DNA from 3 places in the Mesorhizobium sp. B2-4-2 genome. Region 2 is predicted to be linked to each of the others. Evidence: predicted binding sites of a transcription regulator. Region 2 holds the regulator's gene; each other region holds the start of a gene.
What was found. The regulator LexA, encoded in region 2, represses DNA repair genes until DNA is damaged. The targets are predictions, from matches to a motif close to TGTTCNNNNTGTGTTCNG.
Positions count from the first base shown of each region.

Region 1: the regulator LexA is predicted to act here: its motif matches at 2,674-2,691, upstream of parE (DNA topoisomerase IV subunit B).
Region 3: the regulator LexA is predicted to act here: its motif matches at 5,009-5,026, upstream of FJ942_RS06880 (ImuA family protein).

Region 1 is NZ_VFVM01000007.1:198,401-206,042, reverse strand. Features, by position in the region: gene FJ942_RS17800 (hypothetical protein) at 1-92, opposite strand, end outside; gene FJ942_RS17795 (type II and III secretion system protein family protein) at 97-1,482, opposite strand; gene cpaB (Flp pilus assembly protein CpaB) at 1,599-2,525, opposite strand; gene parE (DNA topoisomerase IV subunit B) at 2,761-4,821, shown strand; gene FJ942_RS17780 (FUSC family protein) at 4,860-6,926, shown strand; gene FJ942_RS17775 (DUF2336 domain-containing protein) at 6,928-7,642, opposite strand, start outside.
Region 2 is NZ_VFVM01000009.1:171,329-178,970, reverse strand. Features, by position in the region: gene lpxB (lipid-A-disaccharide synthase) at 1-265, shown strand, start outside; gene gltA (citrate synthase) at 343-1,671, opposite strand; gene gltX (glutamate--tRNA ligase) at 1,854-3,278, opposite strand; gene FJ942_RS20735 (ComEC/Rec2 family competence protein) at 3,382-5,832, shown strand; gene lexA (transcriptional repressor LexA) at 5,826-6,569, opposite strand; gene FJ942_RS20725 (TetR/AcrR family transcriptional regulator C-terminal domain-containing protein) at 7,022-7,642, shown strand, end outside.
Region 3 is NZ_VFVM01000002.1:637,567-645,208, forward strand. Features, by position in the region: gene FJ942_RS06850 (amidase) at 1-583, opposite strand, end outside; gene FJ942_RS06855 (hypothetical protein) at 600-1,778, opposite strand; gene FJ942_RS06860 (nitrilase family protein) at 1,805-2,785, opposite strand; gene FJ942_RS06865 (helix-turn-helix domain-containing protein) at 2,843-3,274, shown strand; gene FJ942_RS06870 (hypothetical protein) at 3,441-3,638, opposite strand; gene FJ942_RS06875 (hypothetical protein) at 3,739-4,395, opposite strand; gene FJ942_RS06880 (ImuA family protein) at 5,057-5,821, shown strand; gene FJ942_RS06885 (DUF6504 family protein) at 5,733-7,256, shown strand; gene FJ942_RS06890 (error-prone DNA polymerase) at 7,253-7,642, shown strand, end outside.

The sequences.
Region 1 (7,642 bases), on a different contig from region 2:
ACGCCTTCGCTGCGCACATAGTCGTCACTCGTGCAGCCGGCGGTGAAGCCGGCAAGCAGCAAGGCGACGCTCGAGCTCAAGACCAGACGCATGGCTTCAGTCCTTCGGCAGGTCGAGGAAATGCCCGACTTTGGTGGCGGGCGCGGCACGCGCGGCGCTGCCGTCAGCCAGCGCCAGCGCGCGATTGGTATCCGACGCCCTCACCTCCTCGGTGTTGTTAAGAAAATAGTCGACATTGCTGGCAGGCTGCGTGCCATCGGTCGGCTCGGCCATTTTCTTCGATGGATCCACCGGCTTGACCAGGTAAGGCGTGACGATGATCACCAGGTCCGTCTCGCGCCGCTGGTAGGATTTCGACGAGAACAGGGCCCCGAGCACAGGCATCTTGCCGAGGCCCGGTATGCGCGAGGTGGTGATGTCGTTCTGCGACTGCAGCAGCCCCGCGATCATGAAGCTCTGGCCGTTCTTCAGGTCGACCGACGTCCTGGCGCGGCGCACGATGAAGCCGGGCACCGAGATGCTACCGATATTGTAGGAAGCCGACGCGTCGATCGAGGAGACTTCCGGCGCGATGTCGAGGCTGACCAGCCCGTCCTTCAGAACGGTGGGCGTAAAATCCAGGCTGACGCCGTACTTCTTGTAGCTGACGGAAATCTTGCCGTTGTCTTCGGAAACCGGGATCGGAAACTCGCCGCCGGCCAGGAAGCTCGCCGTCTCGCCGGACCGGGCGATCAGGTTCGGCTCGGCCAGCCGACGAGCCAGGCCGCGCTCTTCCAGTGCCTTGATGGCGATGTCGATGGAAACGCCGTTCGACAGCAGCTTGCCGATGATCTCGCCGGTCCCCGCCGGCTCAATGGTGCCGGGAGCAATCGTAACGTCGCGTCCGCCCATGCCATAAGCGAAATTGGCGCTGTATTTGGCGCCGAGATCCTGTCCGGCCTGACGGTTGATCTCGACGAAGCGGACATTGAGCTGGACCTGCTGCGAGGACGAGATGTTGACCGAATTGATCACCTCCTCATTGCCGGAGAAGCGGGTGGCGATCTTGTTGGCCTTTTCGGCGGCGACCGCGTCATCCGCCTCGCCCGACAGCACGACACGGCCATTGGCGGAGCCGACCTTGATCTTGGCGTCGGGCACGCTGGCGCGGATCGTGTCGGCCAACTGGTCGGTATCGAGCGTCACTTCGATGTCTACGGTGCCGACGAGCTGCTTGTTCTCGTCGAACAGGGCAATGCCGGTGGTGCCGAGATTATTGCCCAGCACATAGAAGGATTTGTCGGTCAGCGGGTTGACGTTGGCGATCTCCGGATCGCCGATGACGATCTGGTAGAAGGCCGCGCTCGTCATGATCGTCTTTGGCTTGCCCTTGGCGACCTTGATCGAGGCGTTCTTGGTCGCCGAGACATAGACGATGTCGTTGTCCGCCCTGGCCGGGCCGGCGAAGATGCCGGCCGCCGCCATCGTCACCGCCATCGCCATCGCCTGCGCGACGTGCAACCGGCCTGTCATTCGATATTGAAGTTGCCTGAACATTGTTCCCGTCCCGTCCGGTCCCCACCGGTCCTGCTCTGGTTCCACTCAGGAACCTGATATTCCTATTTCTGGTCCCGCGCAGGAACCTGATATTCCTCGGCCGTCGTTCCACGCGTCACGATGACCGTCTTGAATTTCGGCTTCTCAGGCTCCTTTGCCATGGCGTCGAACAGCGAGCCGGCCGCGGCCTGCGCCTTGCCCGCCACCGATCCGCCAAAGGAGGAGATGGTGGTGACACCGTCCTTGCCGTCGCCGCCCTCGCTGGCGGAGCGAAGCGACAGCGACAGCGTGCCGACAGTGCGGGCCAGCGCCACTTTCTGCGCGCCTTCGGTGGTCACCTCGATGGTTATGGAATTGGCCACCTGCGGGGTTGTTTGGCGCTCGTCGGCGCCCTGCCCGACGCTCAGCACCTTCGCGTCGGCAACGACGATCTCGGAGGTGATGGTCGAGCCGGCGGCGCCTTGCGCATTCTTGGCCACTTCCTGGATTTCACCGGCATCGCGCGTCAGCACGACATCCACCCGGTCGCCCGGCGTGACGAAGCCGCCGACGCCCGCGATCTCGTCGGTGCGGATGGTGACGGCCCGCATGCCGGGTGTCAGCATGTTGGAGAGCGTGGCGCGGCCATTCGGGCCGGACAGCTTTGTAAGCAGCACCGGTTCGTTGACCTCGATCGGCGACAGCACCACGCGGTTGCCGTCCCCGAGCAGTCCATCGATGGTGGCGAAGGCGCCCTGCGGCAGCGAATCCTGCGGCCACGGAATTTCGCTGAGTTTCGCGCGGTCGAGATCCATGCCGTACCGCAACGGTGCATTCGCCACCACGATGGTCTTGAATTCGACCGTCGGCGCGGCGGGCGCCGCGATCGACGCGGTTTTCTCCTCGGCGTCGGCCCTGGCCTGGCGCTTGACCCAGAAATCCGCGGCAAAGATCGAGATCGCGCCGAAAACGGCGGCGATGCCGATCATCGTTATGGCCTTGCCCCTCACGCCCAAACCCCTGATGCCCGTAGTTTCTTGTTATGTTGGCTCACGCTAGGCGGCATTGTTAAAGAATCAGGAATCTTCTCGCCGGCTATCCGCCTGATTTCCGCCGGCTTGGTTATCGAATGGTTTTAGGATAAGAGGGGGTTAATCCCCGAACGTAACAGGAACCTCCGTCGCTTGGCGCTGAAAAGCGTGGCAGTATCGGCGGGTGATTCGCAGCTTGGGCTCTATGGCAGGCATGGACGACAACAACGATCTTTTCGGCAATCTGGAGAAGCAGCCGCAACCGGTTCGCACACCGGCGCGTCCGGCCGATCCGCTGGTGCAGGCGGCAGCCAAGCGTCCGGCGGCGGCGTCTCGTGACGGCTCAGAGGGCTACAGCGCCGCCGATATCGAGGTACTCGAAGGCCTGGAGCCGGTGCGGCGCCGTCCGGGCATGTATATTGGCGGCACCGACGACAAGGCCATGCACCATCTGTTCGCCGAGGTCATCGACAACTCGATGGACGAGGCGGTTGCCGGCCATGCCACATTCATCGATGTCGAGCTTTCGGCTGACGGCTTTCTCACCGTCACCGACAATGGCCGTGGCATTCCCGTCGATCCGCATCCGAAGTTCAAGAAGCCGGCGCTCGAAGTGATCATGACGACGCTGCATTCGGGCGGTAAGTTCGATAGCAAGGTCTATGAAACCTCGGGCGGCCTGCACGGCGTCGGCGTCTCCGTGGTCAATGCGCTGTCGGATCATCTCGAAGTCGAAGTCGCGCGCGGACGGCAACTTTACCGGCAGCGCTTCTCGCGCGGCATCCCGGTCAGCGGCCTCGAGCATCTTGGCGAAGTTCACAACCGGCGCGGCACCAGGACCCGTTTCCACCCCGACGAGCAGATCTTCGGCAAGGGCGCCGCGTTCGAACCGGCGCGGCTCTACCGCATGACGCGCTCGAAAGCCTATCTGTTCGGCGGCGTCGAAATCCGATGGACCTGCGATCCCTCCCTGATCAAGGAAAAGGACACCACTCCGGCCAAGGCCGAATTCCATTTTCCCGGCGGCCTCAAGGACTATCTGAAAGCGTCGCTTGGCGACGAATTCCAGGTGACGCGCGAAATCTTCGCCGGCAAGAGCGACAGGCAAGGCGGCCATGGCTCGCTGGAATGGGCAGTGACCTGGTTCGGCGGCGACGGCTTCATCAACTCCTACTGCAACACCATCCCGACCGGCGAAGGTGGCACCCACGAGGCCGGCTTCCGCAACGTCTTGACGCGCGGCCTGCGCGCCTATGCCGACCTCGTCGGCAACAAGCGCGCCTCGATCGTCACGTCGGAGGATGTCATGATCTCGGCGGCGGGCATGCTGTCGGTGTTCATCCGCGAGCCTGAATTCGTCGGCCAGACCAAGGACAGGCTGGCGACGATCGAGGCGATCCGTATCGTCGAGACGGCGATTCGCGACCCTTTCGACCATTGGCTGGCCGACAATCCGCAGGAAGCGTCGAAGCTGCTCGAATGGGTTATCGCACGCGCCGACGAGCGGGTACGACGCCGCCAGGAAAAGGAAGTGTCGCGCAAGAGTGCGGTGCGCAAGCTGCGCCTGCCGGGCAAGCTTGCCGATTGCACGCAGAATGCGGCCGCCGGCGCCGAACTCTTCATCGTCGAAGGCGATTCGGCCGGCGGCTCGGCCAAGCAGGCTCGTGACCGCGCCAGCCAGGCGGTGCTGCCGCTGCGCGGCAAGATTCTCAACGTCGCCAGCGCCGGCAACGACAAGCTGGCCGCCAACCAGCAGATTTCCGATCTGATCCAGGCGCTTGGTTGCGGCACGCGGTCGAAATACCGCGACGAGGATCTTCGCTACGACCGCGTCATCATCATGACCGACGCCGACGTCGACGGCGCTCACATCGCCTCGCTGCTGATCACCTTCTTCTACCAGGAGATGCCGAACCTGGTTCGCGGCGGACATCTCTACCTGGCGGTGCCGCCGCTCTATTCGATCCGGCAGGGCGGCAAGGTCGCCTATGCGCGTGACGACGCGCACAAGGACGAATTGCTGCGCACCGAGTTCACCGGGCGCGGCAAGGTCGAGATCGGTCGCTTCAAGGGCCTGGGCGAAATGATGGCCGCGCAGCTCAAGGAGACCACAATGGACCCGAGGAAGCGTACGCTGCTCCGGGTCGATGTGATCGATGCCGAGGCCGCCACCAAGGACGCGGTCGATGCGCTGATGGGCACCAAGCCGGAGGCTCGTTTCCGATTCATCCAGGAACGCGCCGAATTCGCGGAAACGGAAGTGCTGGATATCTGAGCGCAGGCCGGTCGATCAAGGCTTGCGGAGACGCGCGTGTGAGCTGGCAACGGCTGAAAGGCTATTTCGAAGCGGGTCTTGCCGGGCTGACACAGCCGACCCGGTCGGACTGGATTTTCGCCTTGCGCACGGTCTCGGCCGGCCTGATCGCGCTTATGGCCGCCTACGCCCTCAAGCTCGATCACCCGCAATGGGCGATGATGACGGTGTTCATCGTTGCCCAGCCGGTCGCCGGCATGGTGTTGGCGAAAGGCTTTTATCGGTTGCTCGGCACGCTGGCGGGCGGTGTTGCCGCAATTGCCATCACCACTGTCTTCGGCACGAATCCCTGGGTGCTGGTGACGGTGCTTGCCCTATGGATCGGCCTCTGCACCTTCGTCTCGTCGCTGCTGCGTAACCCGGAAGCCTACGGGGCGGCGCTGGCCGGCTATACCGCGATGATCATCGGCTTGCCGGCGTTTGGCCAGCCGCATCTCGTCGTCGACCTCGCGGTCGCGCGCTGTGCCGAGATCGTACTCGGCATTGTCTGCGCCGGCCTGACCAGTCGGCTGATCCTGCCCAAATTAGCCAGCGAGGCCATCATCTCGCGGCTTAAGCGCAGCATTCTCGACCTTGCCACCTATGCCGGCGGCGCCTTTTCCGGCGGCGACACGGCAATGCTTTCCGGCCTGCACCGGAAGCTGGTCGCCGACACCCAGACGCTCGCCGAGATGCGCGCCTACGCCAGGCTGGAGGCCCCGAGCTTCGCGCCGCGCGCCCATCCGGTCCGGCGCACCATCGGACAACTGCTTTCAGCCCTGTCCGCGGCCCGCGCGCTGCATTCACACGCCGCACCGAAGAACGCGGCGCTCATTCCGGTGCGCTCGGAGCTGCAAGCCCTCGTCACTGAAATGGCGGCGACGCCAGGCGCGCTCGACGACACGGCGCCCTGGCTGGCACGGCTCGACGCGATCGGCGCCAAAGCAACGCAGATGCCCGACGCCTTGGCCGACCAGGACGGCGACAGGGTCGGCACCGTCACCCGGCTCACCATCGCTGCCGATTTCGCCGAAGCGCTGAAGCAGGCCCTGCGCGGTCTCGATGCCTTGCGTGCGCCCGTCACGCGGCCTTCACGCGAACGCAGGCCCCCGGCGCTGGTGGTACATCGCGATTATCACGGGGCGAGCCGCAACGCGGTCCGCGCGGCACTTGCAACGCTGCTGGTCGCCGCTTTCTGGCTGACGACGAGATGGTCGGAAGCCGCCGGCACGGTCATTCTGGTTGCCGTCGTGTCGAGCTTGTTTGCCGCCCGCCCCGATCCGGTGCGGGTAGCCTGGGGGTTCTTCCAGGGAACGCTGTTGGCTCTGCCCTTTGCCTTTCTCGTCGGCCAGATCGCGCTTCCCGTTTTTCCTGGTTTCGGCTGGTTCATGCTGTTCGTCGTACCGATCCTGGTGCCGGCGGCGCTCGCCATGGCCAATCCCCGCTATGTCGGCGTGGCGACGGCCTTCGCCATCAATTTTCTTGCTTTCCTCAGCCCGCACCAGGCGATGACCTACGACCCGGGCCCGTTCTTCGCCGGCTCGGCCTCGATCCTGGTCGGCATCCTTTTGGCAATCGGCGTCTTCATCATCGTGCTGCCCGCCGACCCATGGCTCGCGGCGCACCGCATCGTGCGGGCCATGCGCGAGGATCTGGCGCGGCTTTGCCTGCACGAGCGCGTGCCGAGGCGTTCGGCCTTCGAGAGCCTCGCCTATGACCGCATCAACCAATTGATGCCGCTGGTGCAGACCAGCGGCAGGAAGGGTGAAGCGGTTCTGGGCGGCAGTGTCGCCGCCGTCACCGTCGGTCTGGAGATCCTGCGGCTGCGTGCCGCGCAGCAGGCGCACGCGGTTCCGGCCGCGACGACGCTTTCGATCGCCAACTTCCTGCGTGGACTGGCACGCGAACTGCTCTTCCGCGCCCCGGGCGACCCGCAGACAGCCACCATTGCCGTCGCCCGGCAGTATGCCGCCGGCATCGCTCAGCGAAACGCCACTGGTGAAATGCTCCAGATTGCGGCGTCACTACGGATTATCGCGGCGGCGATGGAGGATTTCCCGGATTTTTTTGCCAGGGATAAAGGCTAAGTTAAGCGGCTGCGATCGCCAGCGCATGGCCGCGCGCATTTTCACGCAACGCAGCGAGATGGATCGACTTGATCAGCGCGGCGAGATCGCCTTCCGCGGACTGTCCGCCCAATTCCTTCAGCATCAGCCAGCTGACTTCCTGCACGCCGGCGACGCGCTTGCCGTTGGCGACCTCTCGCCAGATTTTCAGCGCGCGCAAGATGACCGCGTGCGTGGCGGCAGCCAGGCCGGCACTGCGGAACAGCGCCTGCAAGGCCACGTCGTGTCCGCCGGCCAGCAGCGCCCTCACTCTTTGGGCGGACTGCTGGCTGAGCGCGACCAGCGTCGAGCCGAAGAAGTCGACCTTGCCATGCGCGATGGTGCGGATGAGGAAGCTCGCGGTGAGATCGCCGCGCAGCCTGAGATGCTCGATCAGTGCTGCATGCTCTTCCTGGCGCGTGCTCTCGATCAGCGTCACGCAGGCCTTGACGCAGGCGTCGCGCATGACGCGGTCGGCCCGGGCGGCTCCCATCAAGGCCATGACCAGCGGCGAGGTCTTGAGCATCTCACCGAGCTTGACGAGCAGCATGTGCCGGCAGTCGGCGGGCAGGCGTGAATCCGATATAAGCGCCTCGCGCACCAGCGGCAGATGGCCGTGGCGCTCGGCCATGCGGCGAAAACTCAACGAAGCGACATCGGCCCCGCTGTTGGCCAAAAGCACGGCGCAGGCCTCCGCC
Region 2 (7,642 bases):
GGCGCCATATCTCGTTTCGGTCTGGTCGGCGCTGCTACCCAATCTGATATCGGATCGGGCGCTGATCCCGGAATTCTACAACGAGTATGTCAAGCCGAACAATCTGGCCCGCCAACTCGAAGCGCTGTTCGCCGACACAGGCATGCGCAGATGGCAGAAGGACGGGTTCGCCGAGATCGCGCGGCGCATGACAACCGCCAAGCCGTCAGGCGACATCGCCGCGCAGGTGGTGATGGGGTATATCAAGAGAGTGAGTAGTGAGTAGTGAGTAGTGAGTAGTGAGTAGGATTACCGCTCTTTCCCTACTGACTACTGACTACTCACTTATTCACTTCTTCCTTTTTACCGCTTCGCGATCGGCACGTAGTCTCGCTCCGGCGCGCCGGTGTAGAGCTGGCGGGGGCGGCCGATCTTCTGGCGCGGATCCTCGATCATCTCCTTCCACTGCGCGATCCAGCCGACGGTGCGGGCGACGGCGAACAGCACGGTGAACATGGTGGTGGGGAAGCCCAGCGCCTTCAGCGTGATGCCGGAATAGAAGTCGACATTGGGGTAGAGCTTCTTCTCGATGAAATAGGGATCGGTGAGTGCGATCTTCTCCAGTTCCATGGCGATGTCGAGCAGCGGATCGTCCTTGATGCCGAGTTCGCCCAGCACCTCATGCGCGGTCTTTTGCATGATCTTGGCGCGCGGATCGTAGTTCTTGTAGACGCGGTGGCCAAAGCCCATCAGCCGGAACGGATCGTCCTTGTCCTTGGCGCGGGCGATGAATTCCGGAATATGATCGACATGGCCGATCTCGCCGAGCATGTTCAGCGCCGCTTCGTTGGCGCCGCCATGCGCCGGGCCCCACAGGCAGGCGATGCCGGCGGCGATGCAGGCGAACGGATTGGCGCCAGACGAGCCGGCGAGCCGAACGGTAGAGGTCGAAGCGTTCTGCTCGTGGTCGGCGTGCAGGATGAAGATGCGCTCCATGGCGCGCGCCAGGACCGGGTTGATCTTGTATTCCTCGCATGGCACGGCAAAGCACATGTGCAGGAAGTTGGCGGCGAAATTCAGTTCGTTCTTCGGGTAAATGAAGGGCTGGCCGATATGGTATTTGTAGGCCATGGCCGCGATCGTCGGCATCTTGGCGATCAACCGCATCGACGCCACCATGCGCTGGTAAGGATCCGAGATGTCGGTGGAGTCGTGATAGAAGGCCGACAGCGCGCCGACCACGCCGCACATCACCGCCATCGGATGCGCGTCGCGGCGGAAGCCGGTGAAGAAGCGCGACATCTGCTCATGCACCATGGTGTGGCGCGTCACGCGGTAATCGAAATCGTCCTTCTGCGCCTTGGTCGGCAGTTCGCCGTAGAGCAGGAGATAGCAGACTTCCAGGAAGTCGCCATGTTCGGCCAACTGGTCGATCGGATAGCCGCGATGCAGGAGAATGCCGGCGTCGCCATCGATGAACGTGATCTCGGACTCGCAGCTCGCCGTCGAGGTGAAGCCGGGATCGTAGGTGAAGGCGCCGGTGGTGCTGTACAGCGTGGCGATGTCGATGACGTCAGGCCCGACTGAACCACTTCGCACCTTGAATTCGTGCGTCTTGCCGGCGAATTCCAGCTTTGCCGTGGCTTCCTGGGTCTTGCCGCCCAGTTCCCGTCTTGTCGCAGCTTCGGTCATTGCAAACTCCTTCTTGTTTCCTGATGCCGGCAAAGGCAAATTCTGCAAAGCGACACGTCGAAGTCACCGAATGCGCGTATTCGCGACCGCATTTTAGGAAGTGCGTGCCAGATTGGGCCAAGGCTCAATGTTGCACTGCGAAACGCGCCTTTCAATGCCAATCTTCTTGGGCCAGATTGCTCCTAATCGATTTGATCCGCGATGCGCGCCAGGCTCTCCTCGCGACCAAGCACGGCGAGAACGTCGAACACGCCGGGCGAGGTGCTCTTGCCGGTCAAGGCGGCGCGCAAGGGCTGGGCGACGGCGCCGAGCTTGTGGCCGCCGGCCGTCGCATAGTCCCGGATCGCGGCTTCAGTCGAGGCCGCCGTCCAGTCGCCTGAAACCGCCTCGAGGGCGTCGCGAGCGCCACGCAAAATCTTGCGCGCCTCGTCATTGAGCAGCAGGGCTGCCTTTTCGTCGATCGGCAGTGGCCGCGCGGCTAACAGGAAGGCGGCGCCGTCGACAAGTTCGACCAGCGTCTTGGCGCGCTCCTTCAGGCCCGGCAGCGCTGCCAGCAACTGCGCCCTGTTCTTGTCGTCGAGGCGTGCGGCCATCGCCGGGCCGCCCTCGAGATAGGGCAAGGTGGCAATGAAGATATCGAACAGCTCGGCATCGCCCATGCGGCGCATATGGACGCCGTTCAGCGCCTCCAGCTTGGCGAAATCGAAGCGGGCGGCGCCCTTGTTCACATCGCCGATGTCGAACCATGCGATCATGTCCTGGATCGACATGATCTCATCGTCGCCGTGGCTCCAGCCGAGCCGAGCCAGATAGTTCAGCAGCGCTTCGGGCAGGTAGCCCATGGCGCGGTAGGCCTCCACGCCCAGCGCGCCGTGCCGCTTCGACAGCTTGGCGCCGTCGGCGCCGTGGATCAGCGGTATGTGCGACATTGAAGGCACATCCCAGCCCATGGCGTTGTAGATCACGGTCTGGCGGGCGGCATTGGTCAGGTGGTCGTCGCCACGGATGATGTGGGTGACGCCCATGTCGTGGTCGTCAACGACGACGGCATGCATGTAGGTCGGATTGCCGTCCGAGCGCAGGATGATGAAGTCGTCCAGATCCTTGTTGGGAAAGCGCACGTCGCCCTGGACACGGTCATGCACCACCGTCTCGCCTTTGGTCGGCGCCTTGATGCGGATCGCGCCCTTGACGCCAGGAGGCGCCTGCGAAGGGTCGCGGTCACGCCAGCTTCCGTCATAGCGCGGCGGCAGGCCCTTGGCCCGCGCCGCGTCGCGCATTGCCTCAAGCTCGGCAGGGGTCTCGTAGCTGTAGTAAGCCTTGCCCATGCGCACCAGCTCCTCGGCCACCTCGCGATGGCGCGGCGCGCGCTCGAACTGCGAGACGGCGTCGCCGTCCCAGGTGAGGCCGAGCCAAGTCAGTCCTTCGAGAATGGCTGCTGTCGCCGCATCGGTGGAGCGCTCGCGGTCGGTGTCCTCGATGCGCAGCAGCATCGTACCGCCGGTGTGCTTGGCGTAGAGCCAGTTGAAGAGCGCCGTACGCGCGCCGCCGATGTGCAGGTAGCCGGTGGGCGAGGGGGCAAAACGGGTGACAACCTTGTCGGACATACAACTCTCGGGAAACGTCTGGAGCGGGGTGCGGATCACACGCACTTTCGCGCGTCGCGCGTTCATGTAGCATAGGGTGTCGAGGGCGCAAGGGGCAGACCCGATGGCTGGAGCGGGCAGGGGCGCGGAGGAAGGCGAGGACGTCGTTGCCGGCGTCAGCGAACGCTCTTTTTTTGCCACGCCCGCGCCCGCCTCATTGCCGCTGGCGTTGTCGCCCCTACAGCAGCCGGGCAAGTCGCCGCCGGCGGATGTTTCCACGCCGCCCGGCATTCCCGCAGCCGGCGCGGCCGTGCGTCTGCGCCGTGAGTTCGGCCGTGCTTCATGGCCTCGTCTGCGCAACGGCGTGGCCAGAGCGTCCGAGCTCGAACTCGATCGGGGCATAGCCTTCCTGCTCGTGCCGGTGTTCCTGGCATGCGGATCGATCGCCTATTTTTCGCTGGCGGCGGAGCCGGGCTTTGCCAAGCCTGTCGCGGTCGCGATCCTGATGTCGCTGTGCGCGCTCGTTTCACGCTCATGGCCGAAAACGCATCTGTGCTTCATGGCGGCGCTGTTGTGCGCGCTCGGCATGCTCGCCGGCAAAGTCGAGACGTGGCGAGCGGGAACGCGGATGCTGGGCTCGGAAATCTCCACGCAAATCACCGGCCGCGTCGTTTCGGTCGACCAGATGGAGACCGGGCGCATCCGGCTGACCATCGATGTGACATCGACCGCGCGGCCGAAACTACTCTACGCGCCGGAGCGCGTTCGCCTTTCGGCACGCAAGGTGCCGGCTGAAGTGACGGCCGGTTCGCTCGTGACCGGCTATGCCAGGCTGTTGCCGCCGACCGGACCGGTGCGGCCGGACAGCTACGACTTTTCCTTCGACAGCTACTTCGCCGGCATAGGCGCCAGCGGCTTCTTTCTCGGCAACCCCAAAATCGTCTCAGCCGATGACAGGCCGCTGTGGGCCGCCCTTTCAGCCGCCATCGAGAGTGCTCGCGAAAGCATTGCCGACCATATCAGGGGCAGCATCGGCGGTGCCGAGGGCGAGATCGCCGCGGCGCTGATCGTGGGTGTGCGCGCCGGGATTCCCGACGAGATCAATGAAGCGATGCGACGCACCGGCATCTACCACATCATCTCAATTTCCGGGCTGCACATGGCGCTGGTCGCCGGCACGGTCATGGGTCTGCTGCGTGGCGGCTTCGCGCTGTTCCCGAATTTTTCCTCCCGCCGGCCGGTCAAGAAATACGCGGCCGCGGCGGCACTTTTCTCGATCGCCGCCTACCTCGTCATTTCGGGCGTCGTTGTCGCCGCCGAACGCAGCTTCATCATGCTGGCGGTGATGCTGATCGCCGTTCTGTTCGATCGGGCGGCACTCACCATGCGCAATCTGGCTATTTCGGCGATCGCCGTCATCGTGGTGTCGCCGCACGAGGTGGTAGGGCCGAGCTTCCAGATGTCGTTCGCCGCCACCGCGGCCCTGGTCGGCGCCTATGCCGGCTGGTCGGATCGCAAAGCCGACAAAGCGCGGACCCCGCCGCCGCAACGGACCTTGCCTGGCCTGCTGACGCGAAAATTGCTGCTGGCGACAGGTGGGCTGGCGATGACCTCGATTATCGCGGGAAGCGCCACGGCGCTTTTCGCCATCTGGCATTTCCAGCGCGTGTCGCCGCTCAGCCTGTTCGCCAATCTTGCCGTCATGCCGATCGTTTCTGTCGTGATGTTCCTTGCGGTTGCCAGCGCGCTGCTGATGCCGTTCGGGTTCGATGGACCATCCCTTTATCTGATGGGCAAGGGACTGACCGCGATGATCGCCATATCAGGATGGATCTCGCAACGCTCGCCGGTCGACGCGGTCGGGTTGATTTCGCAGCAATCCGTCCTTCTGGTGGCGATCGCCCTGGTCATCGCGACGATGGCCACGACATGGCTGCGGCTGGCGGCACTTCCCTTCGCGCTCGCCGGCCTGTTGACCGTCTCGGACACGCGCACGCCGGACGTGCTGATTTCGGAGGATGCCCGCCTGGTGGCGTTGCCGATCGGCGGCGGCGAGCTCGCGATCAACCGGGCGCGCCCGAACGAATTCACCGTCGATAATTGGAAACGCGCGCTGAAGTCCGAAACCATCGTTGCGCCGGAACTGTTCGACAGCGGAGACCGACAGTTCGACATCTTCGATCCCGCGCAACTTCCGGCGGGAGCGCCTTTCTATTGCTTCACGGGCCTGTGCATGGCCCGGCATACCTCGGGGGCGATCATCGCGCAGGTGGAGGATCGCAAGGACGCCTGGAGGGCCTGCTCCTATGCGGATCTGATCGTCATCAACGACCCCGCGGGCTACGATCCCTGCCACAATCCGCTGGTTCTCGTCATCACCAAGCGGCAGCTCGCTCGTAAGGGAAGTGCCGCCGTCTTCTTCGACCAGCAATCGGCGACGGCACCGGCACGGGTCAGCTTTGCCGTCGACAGGCCATATCGGCCTTGGCACGAACAGCGGAAATTCTCACGCGAGGCAAGGGGACTGCCGCCTTACCGTAAACCCGAAAAGCCCACCGCCGACCCCGCTCAGTAGCGCCTGATCAGGCCGACCAGCTTGCCTTGCACCTTGACCCTGTCCGGTCCGAAAATACGTGTTTCATAGGCCGGATTGGCAGCCTCGAGCGCAATCGAAGCACCCTTTCGGCGGAAGCGCTTCAGCGTTGCTTCCTCCTCGTCCACCAGGGCCACGATGATCTCGCCGGGACTTGCGGTGTCGGCATTGCGGATGATGACCGTGTCGCCGTCGAAAATGCCGGCCTCGATCATCGAATCGCCCTTGACCTCCAGCGCATAGTGTTCGCCGCCCATGATCATGTCAGGCGGCACTGAAATGGAATGCGTCTGATGCTGGATGGCGTCGATCGGCACACCCGCTGCGATGCGACCCATGACCGGGATCGACACCGCTGAAACCGCGTCGTCGTCATTGCCGGCAGCGGGCAGACGCGAAGACGTCGCCGGCTTGATCTGCCGGCTAGGGCTGCTGCCCTGTCCGAGGCTGCCCTGGATGACGCTCGGGGAGAACTTCTTTGCCGCGTTAAGACCCGGCGCGATCGAGTCCGGCAGGCGCAGCACCTCCAGCGCGCGCGCCCGGTTGGGCAGGCGGCGAATGAAGCCGCGCTCCTCCAACGCCGTGATCAGCCGATGAATTCCCGACTTGGAGGCGAGGTCCAGCGCTTCCTTCATCTCGTCGAAGGACGGCGGAATGCCGCTTTCCTTCAGCCGTTCATGGATGAACATCAAGAGTTCATGTTGCTTGCGCGTGAGCATGGCGGCCCCCAAAGGCATTGCACGAAGGGTCTGGAACCAGAATCAGAAAACAAACCCAGAACAAACACTATCTGTTCCAGTTGTGTTCCGCAACCATTTAAAGTTTAATGAATTTGTTAAGGCGACGGAAACGAAATGCCCTCCCGCAGCCAGCATCCTGCCAGCGCGGTCCGTCGTCAATGCGCTCCCAGGCCCTTTGAAACTATTTTGGTTAATGGCCTGTGGCCCGACCGGTCTCCACTCTTGGCACAAGCCTGCAAGCTGGGTGACCGGCAGGTGCGGGGTGCGTTTGGGCGGATTAGAAACCCCTGCGGCTCGTGAACGAAACGAAACCAAAATGCCAACTTCCGCCGGAAAACGGCCAGACACCACCACTGGTCGCGACGGGCTGCGTTCGTTCGTTCGCTTGACGAAACCGTATAATAATGTACGGTTTTCGAAGAGGAACACCAATGACCACGCCGAAGCAGGCCGCGCGACGCGAACGGATAGAGGAGGCCGCCTATGCGGTGCTCCGGGAAGCCGGCTACAAGAGCGCCTCCCTGCTTGCTATCGCCAAGCGGGCATCGGCCTCGAACGAAACCCTCTACAACTGGTACGGCAACAAGCAGACCCTGTTTCGATCCTTGATCGAAGCCAATGCGGGAGAGGCAAGGAAGCTGCTGGAGGACGCCCTTCACCAGGCGCGCGATCCGCTCGAAACCCTGAACTTGCTCGGGCCAGTCCTGCTGACCCTCGTGACGGGCGACAAGGCGGTGGCGCTCAATCGCGCCGCGGCCGGCGACGTCAACGATACAGGCACGCTTGGCCAATCGATCGCGCAATTCGGCCGCAATACCATAATGCCGCTTGTTGGCGACCTGCTTCGAACCGCAAGTCGGGCCGGCCCGATCGCCTGTGACGATCCTGCCGAAGCCGCCGACATCTACATCAGTCTTTTGATCGGCGATCTCCAGGTTCGCCGGATCGTTGGGGTGCTCGAGGAACTGCCTCGGGCGGAAATCGAGCAAAGATCGAACCGGGCGTTCACCCTGTTCTTGCGCCTCTATGCGGCCAGCCCTTGCCCGGGCGGC
Region 3 (7,642 bases), on a different contig from region 2:
GTACGGCGCGTTGCGTTGGTTTCACCCCTACGACCCCGCAAAGTGCCGCCGGCACGCGAATAGAGCCGACCGTGTCGGAACCGATCGCCGCTGCGGTCATGCCGGTCGCAACCGACACCGCAGCGCCGGAGGAGGAGCCACCAGGGGTTCGGGTCCTATCAACCGGGTTGCCTGGCGTCCCGAAATGACCGTTGAGGCCGACGACGGAGTAAGCGAACGGGGTCATATTCGTGCGACCTATCAGGATCGCGCCAGCCTGCTTGAGGCGTGCCACCACTGGTGCGTCTTCACGCGCCGGCAACGTGTCGTCGAGAGGACGCGCTGCCGCGCGCGTGACCTCGCCCTTTACGTCGAGCAGATCCTTGATGGAGACCGGCAGGCCATCGAGCGCAGAACGGTAGCCGGCATCGTTTAACCTATCGAGGCTTTCGGCTGCAATCCGAGCTTCCTCATTCCAGACTGTGAGAAAGGCTTTCGAACCTTCACCGGCAGGATCGGCGATGCGCGCGAGGCATTGGCCTACCCGGTCACGATGCGAGAAAGCTGGACCGGTGTTGGATGACGGGCGTGGTGAATGGGTCATGCTTCAGGCCTCATACTCATGACGCGGTGAAGCGCAGGCCGAGCGCCGGGATGATGGCGACGGTGCTGATGGCCATTGATGCCACATTGCCGATGAAGGGATGGAAGCCCTCTGGCAGCCGGGCCGAAATCGCGGCGGCAAGCGGCGCCCCGATGATGGCGCCAAGCACGGCGCTGCCCAGCACCGGCATGGTCGCCCCTCCAAACGCCAGCGTTGCCGCAGGCACCACGGAGACGATTGGTACGAACGTTGGATAAAAGCCGCTCTGAGTCCATTTGCGATGCCAGAGCGTCATACCGATCATAGCCGCGATACCTTGCCCAGTCAGCACCATGGGCAATAGCCCACTGCCATAGACAGGCACGCCGGGCGCGACGACGTACGCCAGCACAGCCCCCAGGATCAGGCCGATACTTGCCCATTCATTGCCAAAGAACTGTGCCTCGGAGAAATCAGCGAGCATCCGGCGGAGCGCCCAAGCAAGGCCGCGATCAGGCGCCTTTACCTCTTGTGCCTTTGCTCCGCCGGTCTGCACGGAATAGGAGGACAGCCAAGGCAGGAAATGGCAGACCGCAAATGAAAGGAACGCGCCGATCGCCATGCCTCCGGTCACACCCGCGACAAGCGGCAATCCGAGCGGGCGGCAAACGAGATGCGTGGCCGCGATGGACAATGGTGCGACGAGGACGGCGGATAGCACCGCTCCAGTCAGCGCTGGTCTCCAGCCCGCTCCATAAGTGAGTACGATGGTCGGCGCGACCGACACTACAGCCACGAAGGTAGGCTGCCACGTGCCGGTGTCGCGGAGTGTCCAACCCCAGGCGATATTGCTGAAAACGAGACCAAGCAGGGAGCTAGCCACCGTCCATGGCCATAGGCCCGAGCCACAGGCTAGGCCGATGCCCCGCCAAGGAGATCGGGCCGCCTCCAGATAGTAGGCAAATATCGCTCCGATGAGCAGCCCCGCTCCGGCGAACGCGCACGTATAGAACGCCGGCTCAGTCCACGCCGAGAGGAGCCATCTGGCGAGGTCACCAATTGGAGCGGCTTCGCCGCTCCAAGGGGTGTAGCTACCTTTGTCCGGCCATAACAGAGCGATCGTGAGGACGACGATGCCGGAACCGGTGGCCACTGGCATACGCAAGGCGATTGCTGGCAAACGAGGCCTGCGCCCGCCAATTGAGGGCGTCTCCATTTTGTCTTTCCTCCCATTATTGTTTTTCAGCGGGGGTGCGGATTGCCGCCCCGATAGCCCAGCATCTGGTCGTAAAGATCGACGCGCCGATCGCGATGTAGATCGTTGAGCTGGTTCCAGATGGGCGCCGTGCGGCTTTCGACGAGGTCGATATCGGCGTAGAGGATTGTGTCCTCATCCGGTCCGGCGATGCGGCCAACTGGCCAGCCGTTGGTTGCGGCAATGAGCGAATTGCCCATGAAGCCGGAGGTGCGTTCTACACCAATGCGGTCGGCGGTCGCGATGAAAACGTTATTGGCATGCGCTGCCGTCATGGTGAGATAGGCGGCCATGCAGGTGCCGCTCGCATCGTAGAGGGGCGGAGGCGTCCATACCCAACCGGTAGGAATGCAAATGATGTCGGCGCCTTGCTGCGCGACGATGCGAGCTGTCTCGGGAAACCAGATGTCCCAGCAGACGAGAAGACCGATACGGCCGATCCGCGTGTCGAACACGGGATAGCCTAGATCTCCAGGAGTGAAGAACAGCTTTTCCTCATTCCACAGATGGGTCTTGCGGTATTTCCCGATGTAGCCCTCCGGTCCCACCAGAACGGCAGTATCGTAGAGCTTGGCTCCGTCCAACTCGGGCAAGCAGCCAACGATGTAAACGCCTTTGGCTTTGGCGAGCTCTTCCCATCCCCGGACCGTGGTGCCGGACGGAACAGGTTCGGAATGGGCAAACGCCTCTTCGCGCGAGAAGAAGGTATAGCCGGTCGTGGCAAGCTCCGGCAGGACGATGAGATCTGCTCCTTCTGCTGCGGCTGTTTCGAGGCGCTGCTGGACGGCGGCAAGATTGGCCTTGCGATTTTCCAATCCAACCTGGGGATTGAATTGAACCACTGCTACCCGTACCGGGCTGTTGCGGCGCGGTTCGACCGCCTTCCCAATCTCGTCTTGATGTTTGGACATAAGAGACCCTTTCTGCTGGTGGTTCCATGATAGAACCATTTGCAAAAAAGATGTCAAGTACTATTATAGAACCACATTTGGGTGATTTGGAGAAGCCGCGTGAAGCGCAAGAGCATGGAGAAGGCCGAATGCCCGGTGGCTCGGGCTCTGGATGTCATCGGCGACTGGTGGAGCCTGTTGATCGTGCGTGACGCATTTGATGGCATGCGCCGCTTTGGGGAGTTCCAACGCAACCTGGGGATATCGAAGGGTATTCTTGCAGCCCGGCTAAAGGCGCTTGAAGAGGCCGACATCTTACGCTCAGAAAAGCCAAAAGACGGTGGGGCGCACAGCGACTATGTGCTGACTGAAAAGGGGCGTGGTCTATTCGCCGTGGTGGTGGGACTGAGGCAGTGGGGAGAGGCTCATTGCTTCAACCCTGGCGAAGCGCATTCAGTGCTCGTGGAAAAGGCTAGCGGCCAACCAGTCGCCCCCCTAATTCTTCGCAATGCCGAAGGGCGCCCGGTTGATGCGTCCTCGACCGAGGTGCGCAAGGTTGGTGCTTAGACACCGAGATGGTTTGAAGCCAGCGCCTTTGCCGTGCGGATCGCCGGTCCTCGCTTTGCTGGTCGGTCGGGCCGTATGCGGTGAACCGGTCGCCATCGTCGCCGCGGTCCTATGCCACGACAAGGATCAGCTTCGGCTTTTTCTGATCTGGCACATCGTCGGACACTCAGTGCGTCCGGCCGGAGCGGAGATGCATCTCGATCTTATTGATTGCCTTCGTGAGGACATCGACTGCCTGCAGATTGACGGCGAAGTCGAAGTTACCTTGCGCTGTTTCGAATATCAGAACGCCGACCTTGATCTCGTCGTCGCTCATCATGCCCATTCCAATGCCGGTCGGCATATAGGGTGGTTTTTCTGACATCGTCTCTCTCCTCAGACGCGGTGTGGCCTCGTCAGCCGCTCGGCCGGAGTGCCAAAGCACGATCGATAGACGATCGCGGTCATGTCATTGCCGTTCACCATTATTCGAAATGCATGGATTGGCCGCGCATCATTGCTAGGGTCAGCGCGATTGCAGGATTTGCAGGCGGCTTCTCCATAAGCAAGGAGCCGTCGAAATCGCGCCACGCCGCCATGCGCAATTCGTCACCATCATCGGCGGCTGCAGGGTCGAAAACGTGGGCATCATAGGGATCTCGGTCAATCTCGATCTTCCAGTCCTTGAGCGCCTTGCGGGCCATTTCCTCAACCTGGGCAAGGTCGCTGGTGAAGAAGGGGATACGGTCGCCATCTTCCGAAAGCGGCTCGACCCGATCCAGCGTCGGCCGCTCGGGCACCCAACCAAGAACGAAGGCAATATCGAAATCGATCTGGCGGTCCGGGCCAGCTGCAACCTCCAGCCGTTTGACGACGTCAGGATAAAGCTGCCTGCGCGCCGGCCACGTGTCCGGAAGCGCCTCGGATTGCAACCGCGTTCGGGGAACGTCGATCAATTCCATGATCTGATGGCTTGGAACTTTATCCTCCGGCCAGCCCGCACAACATGCAGCTGTCGCAGCCTCGTCGGCTTCCATCCAGACTGAAGCAGCCTGGTCCTCGTCCTCGGTTGGCTGGTCGTCTTCCGGAAAGCCTTTGATATCCCAGCCTTCCAACGCGAACAAACCTTCCGCGCCTTGCAAAGCCGTAATGCCGGCGCGCGCGAAGACTGCTTCGGCTGCCGCGACCCCGCGTGCCAGTTCCTCGGGCGTTGCACCTTCAATGTTCAAGCGAAGTTCCATGGTTCGCCTCCTGTGTCAATCCTCCCAACAGTGAACAAAATAAGAACAAAGGTGTCAATAGACTCCTGATGGTTGGAAAATAGGCTCGTTTTTCAATGGGATAGTCACACTGGCAATCGGTTGAGGCTCCGTGCTCAATTTCCAAGGCAACTGCATTCATGGGTCGATGCTGCACGCGGACCACCGCGGACGGGGACAGTCGGTCCCGCGTCCCGTCCTGCGGCCGGCGCTATGCTGACGCTCCTACGGCTGTCCTGTTAACCGCCCCCGGCGGAGGCGAATTTCCTTCGTCCCGCGCGCGACAATCATCCGCTGCTGCGGACGCGCGCCGGACTGCGGTTTATGCGCCGTTTTCCTTTGGGCGCCGGCAGTCGCCGGCGCGACGTCCAGCGCAGCATCGTGGCCTCGACGTATCGTCCTGTCGGCAAACAACTCTGTCGGTGTCACCAGGCGGTCGCGCCAAACATTTCTTCCGCAGCGCCACCTCGCCGTACCATTGACTCTTCATTAGGAAGAGAACAAATGAGGAACATATTATCAGCATTTCGCGTTCAGGGGACAGATGAGTGCATCGGCGCCAAACGCTGCCATTTCCGACCTTCGAAATCGCATTGCGCGTCTCGAAGGCGGCAATACGCGCGAACGAGCGGTGCTTCCCTTCGGCGTCGCTGCCATCGACAGTCATCTGCCAGGGGGCGGTGTGGCGCTTGGCGCACTTCATGAGGTTGCCGGCGGCGGCAATGGAGCGATCGATGGCGCCGCAGCGTCGCTATTTGCAGCCGGGATTGCAGCGAGGACGCAAGGCAAGGTGCTGTGGTGCGTGACGCGCCAGGATCTGTTTGCGCCGGCAATCGCCCAGGTCGGGCTGCATCCCGATCGGGTTATCTACGTCGAAGCCGGTGACGACAAATCCTTGCTCGCCTGCTTCGAGGAAGGTCTGCGGCATGTCGGGCTTGGAGCTGTGGTCGCGGAAGTGGCGCGTCTGTCCATGACTGCCTCGCGCCGGTTGCAACTGGCATCGGAAGGCTCCGGCGCGATCGGCATCGCCATCCGCCGCTGGCGCCGGCAGACCGAAGCTGCCGATTTCGGACAGCCGACGGCGTCTGTCACCCGCTGGCGGGTTTCCGTGCTGCCATCGCGGCCGCTGCCTGTACCCGGCGTTGGCCGGGCGCGATGGCAACTTGAACTGATCCGGTCTCGTGGAGGGGAAACACTGGATATCGAAGTGGAGGCTTGTGATGCAAAGGGTCGTCTCGCTCTTCCTTCCAAGCTGGTCGACCGACCGGCTCAGAAGGAAATTGGGCGACGTCTCGCCGCCACCGGATAAGCCTTTGGTGCTGGTCGGGCGGCAAGGCAATCGCCGCTTGGTGGTTGCGGCCGATCGCGCGGCACTGGAAGCGGGCCTGCGCGTGGGAATGCCGGCAACGAAGGCGCAGGCGCTCGTGAAGGGGCTGGCGGTCATGGAGTCCGAACCCGATGCCGACGCGAAGGCATTGGAGCGGTTGGCCCTGTGGGCCTTGCGGCGGTACGCGCCGATCGTCGCCGCGGATCCTCCGGACGGATTGGTCATGGACACCACGGGCGCCGATCACCTCCATGGCGGTGAACGGTTGATGCTGACTGACATGGTCGACCGCCTCGGCCAGGCCGGCATTTCGGCACGGGCCGCTTTAGCTGATAGCTGGGGTGCCGCCCACGCCGTCGCGCGCTACGTCAACCAGACCGTCAGCGTGGTCGCCGTCAACGCAAGCTGCGATGCAATCCTTCCTCTGCCCATCGCGGCACTGCGATTGCCCGATGCAATCGTCGGCGGTCTGCGGGTTTTGGGCTTCGAAAGGGTAGGCGAGCTTCTGAGGCAGCCACGTGCGCCACTGACGCTGCGCTTCGGACCGGAACTCGGCCGCCGCCTTGACCAGGCCGCTGGGCGCCTTGCCGAACCGATAGAGCCCGTGCGGCCAGCCGATGTGGTCGAGGTGAAACGTGCCTTTGGCGAGTCCATCGGCGCGGCCGAGACGATCGCGCGCTATGTCGGCAGGCTTGTTCAAGCGCTGTGTGTCGAGCTCGAGACCAAAGGGCTCGGCGCCCGGCGGCTTGACCTGCTACTCTACCGCGTCGACGACCGCGTCGAAGCCATTCGCGTCGGCACGGCCTTGCCGGTTCTCGATGTGAAGCGGCTGACGCGGCTGCTCTGCGACAAGATCGAGACGGTCGATCCGGGCTTCGGCATCGAGCTGATGAGGTTGTCCGCGCCGTTGGCAGAATCACTGATGCCCAGGCAGACGGTTTCGTCGCTGATCGAGCAACGGGACGCAGACATCTCGGATTTGATCGACACACTCAGCAATCGTGTCGGTGAGGAAAAGCTCTATCGGTTTACCCCGGTTGCCAGCGATGTACCCGAGCGATCTTTCCGGCGCGTAGCCGCCGGATCCGCTGAGACCGGCGACGCATGGCCAGACCATTGGCCGCGTCCGGCTCGCTTGTTTACCGTGCCGGAGCCGATCGAGGCCATCGCGCTGCTGCCGGATCATCCGCCAGCAAGCTTTACCTGGAGAGGCATCCGTCGACGGGTCAAGCGCGCCGATGGACCTGAGCGGGTTTTCGGCGAATGGTGGAAGCGCGACGCCGAGCTCGCTGCCGTGCGCGACTATTTCCAGGTCGAGGACGAAGCCGGCGAGCGGTTCTGGATTTATCGCGCAGGCGACGGCGAGGATGCCGCGACCGGCTCGCATCGCTGGTTCCTGCATGGCATCTTCGGATGAACGCGTGCTATGTCGAGCTGCAATGCACCTCGCATTTTTCCTTTCTGCGGGGCGCGAGTTCCTGTGAGGAACTGTTCGCGCAAGCAGCCAGCATGGGAATGCTCGCCCTTGCCATCTGTGATCGCAACAGTCTGGCCGGCATTGTCCGCGCGCACGAGGCTGCAAAGGCAACCGGCGTCAGGCTGATCGTCGGCTGCCGGCTGGACCTCGCGGAAGAGATTTCCATCCTGGTCTACCCGACCGATCGCCCGGCCTACTCGCGCCTTTGCCGCTTGCTGTCGCTGGGCAAGAAGCGTGGCGGCAAGGCGAAATGCGTGCTGCATTGGGCTGACGTTGTCGCCTATGGCGAGGGCCTCCTTGCAGTACTCGTGCCCGACCAGGCAGAT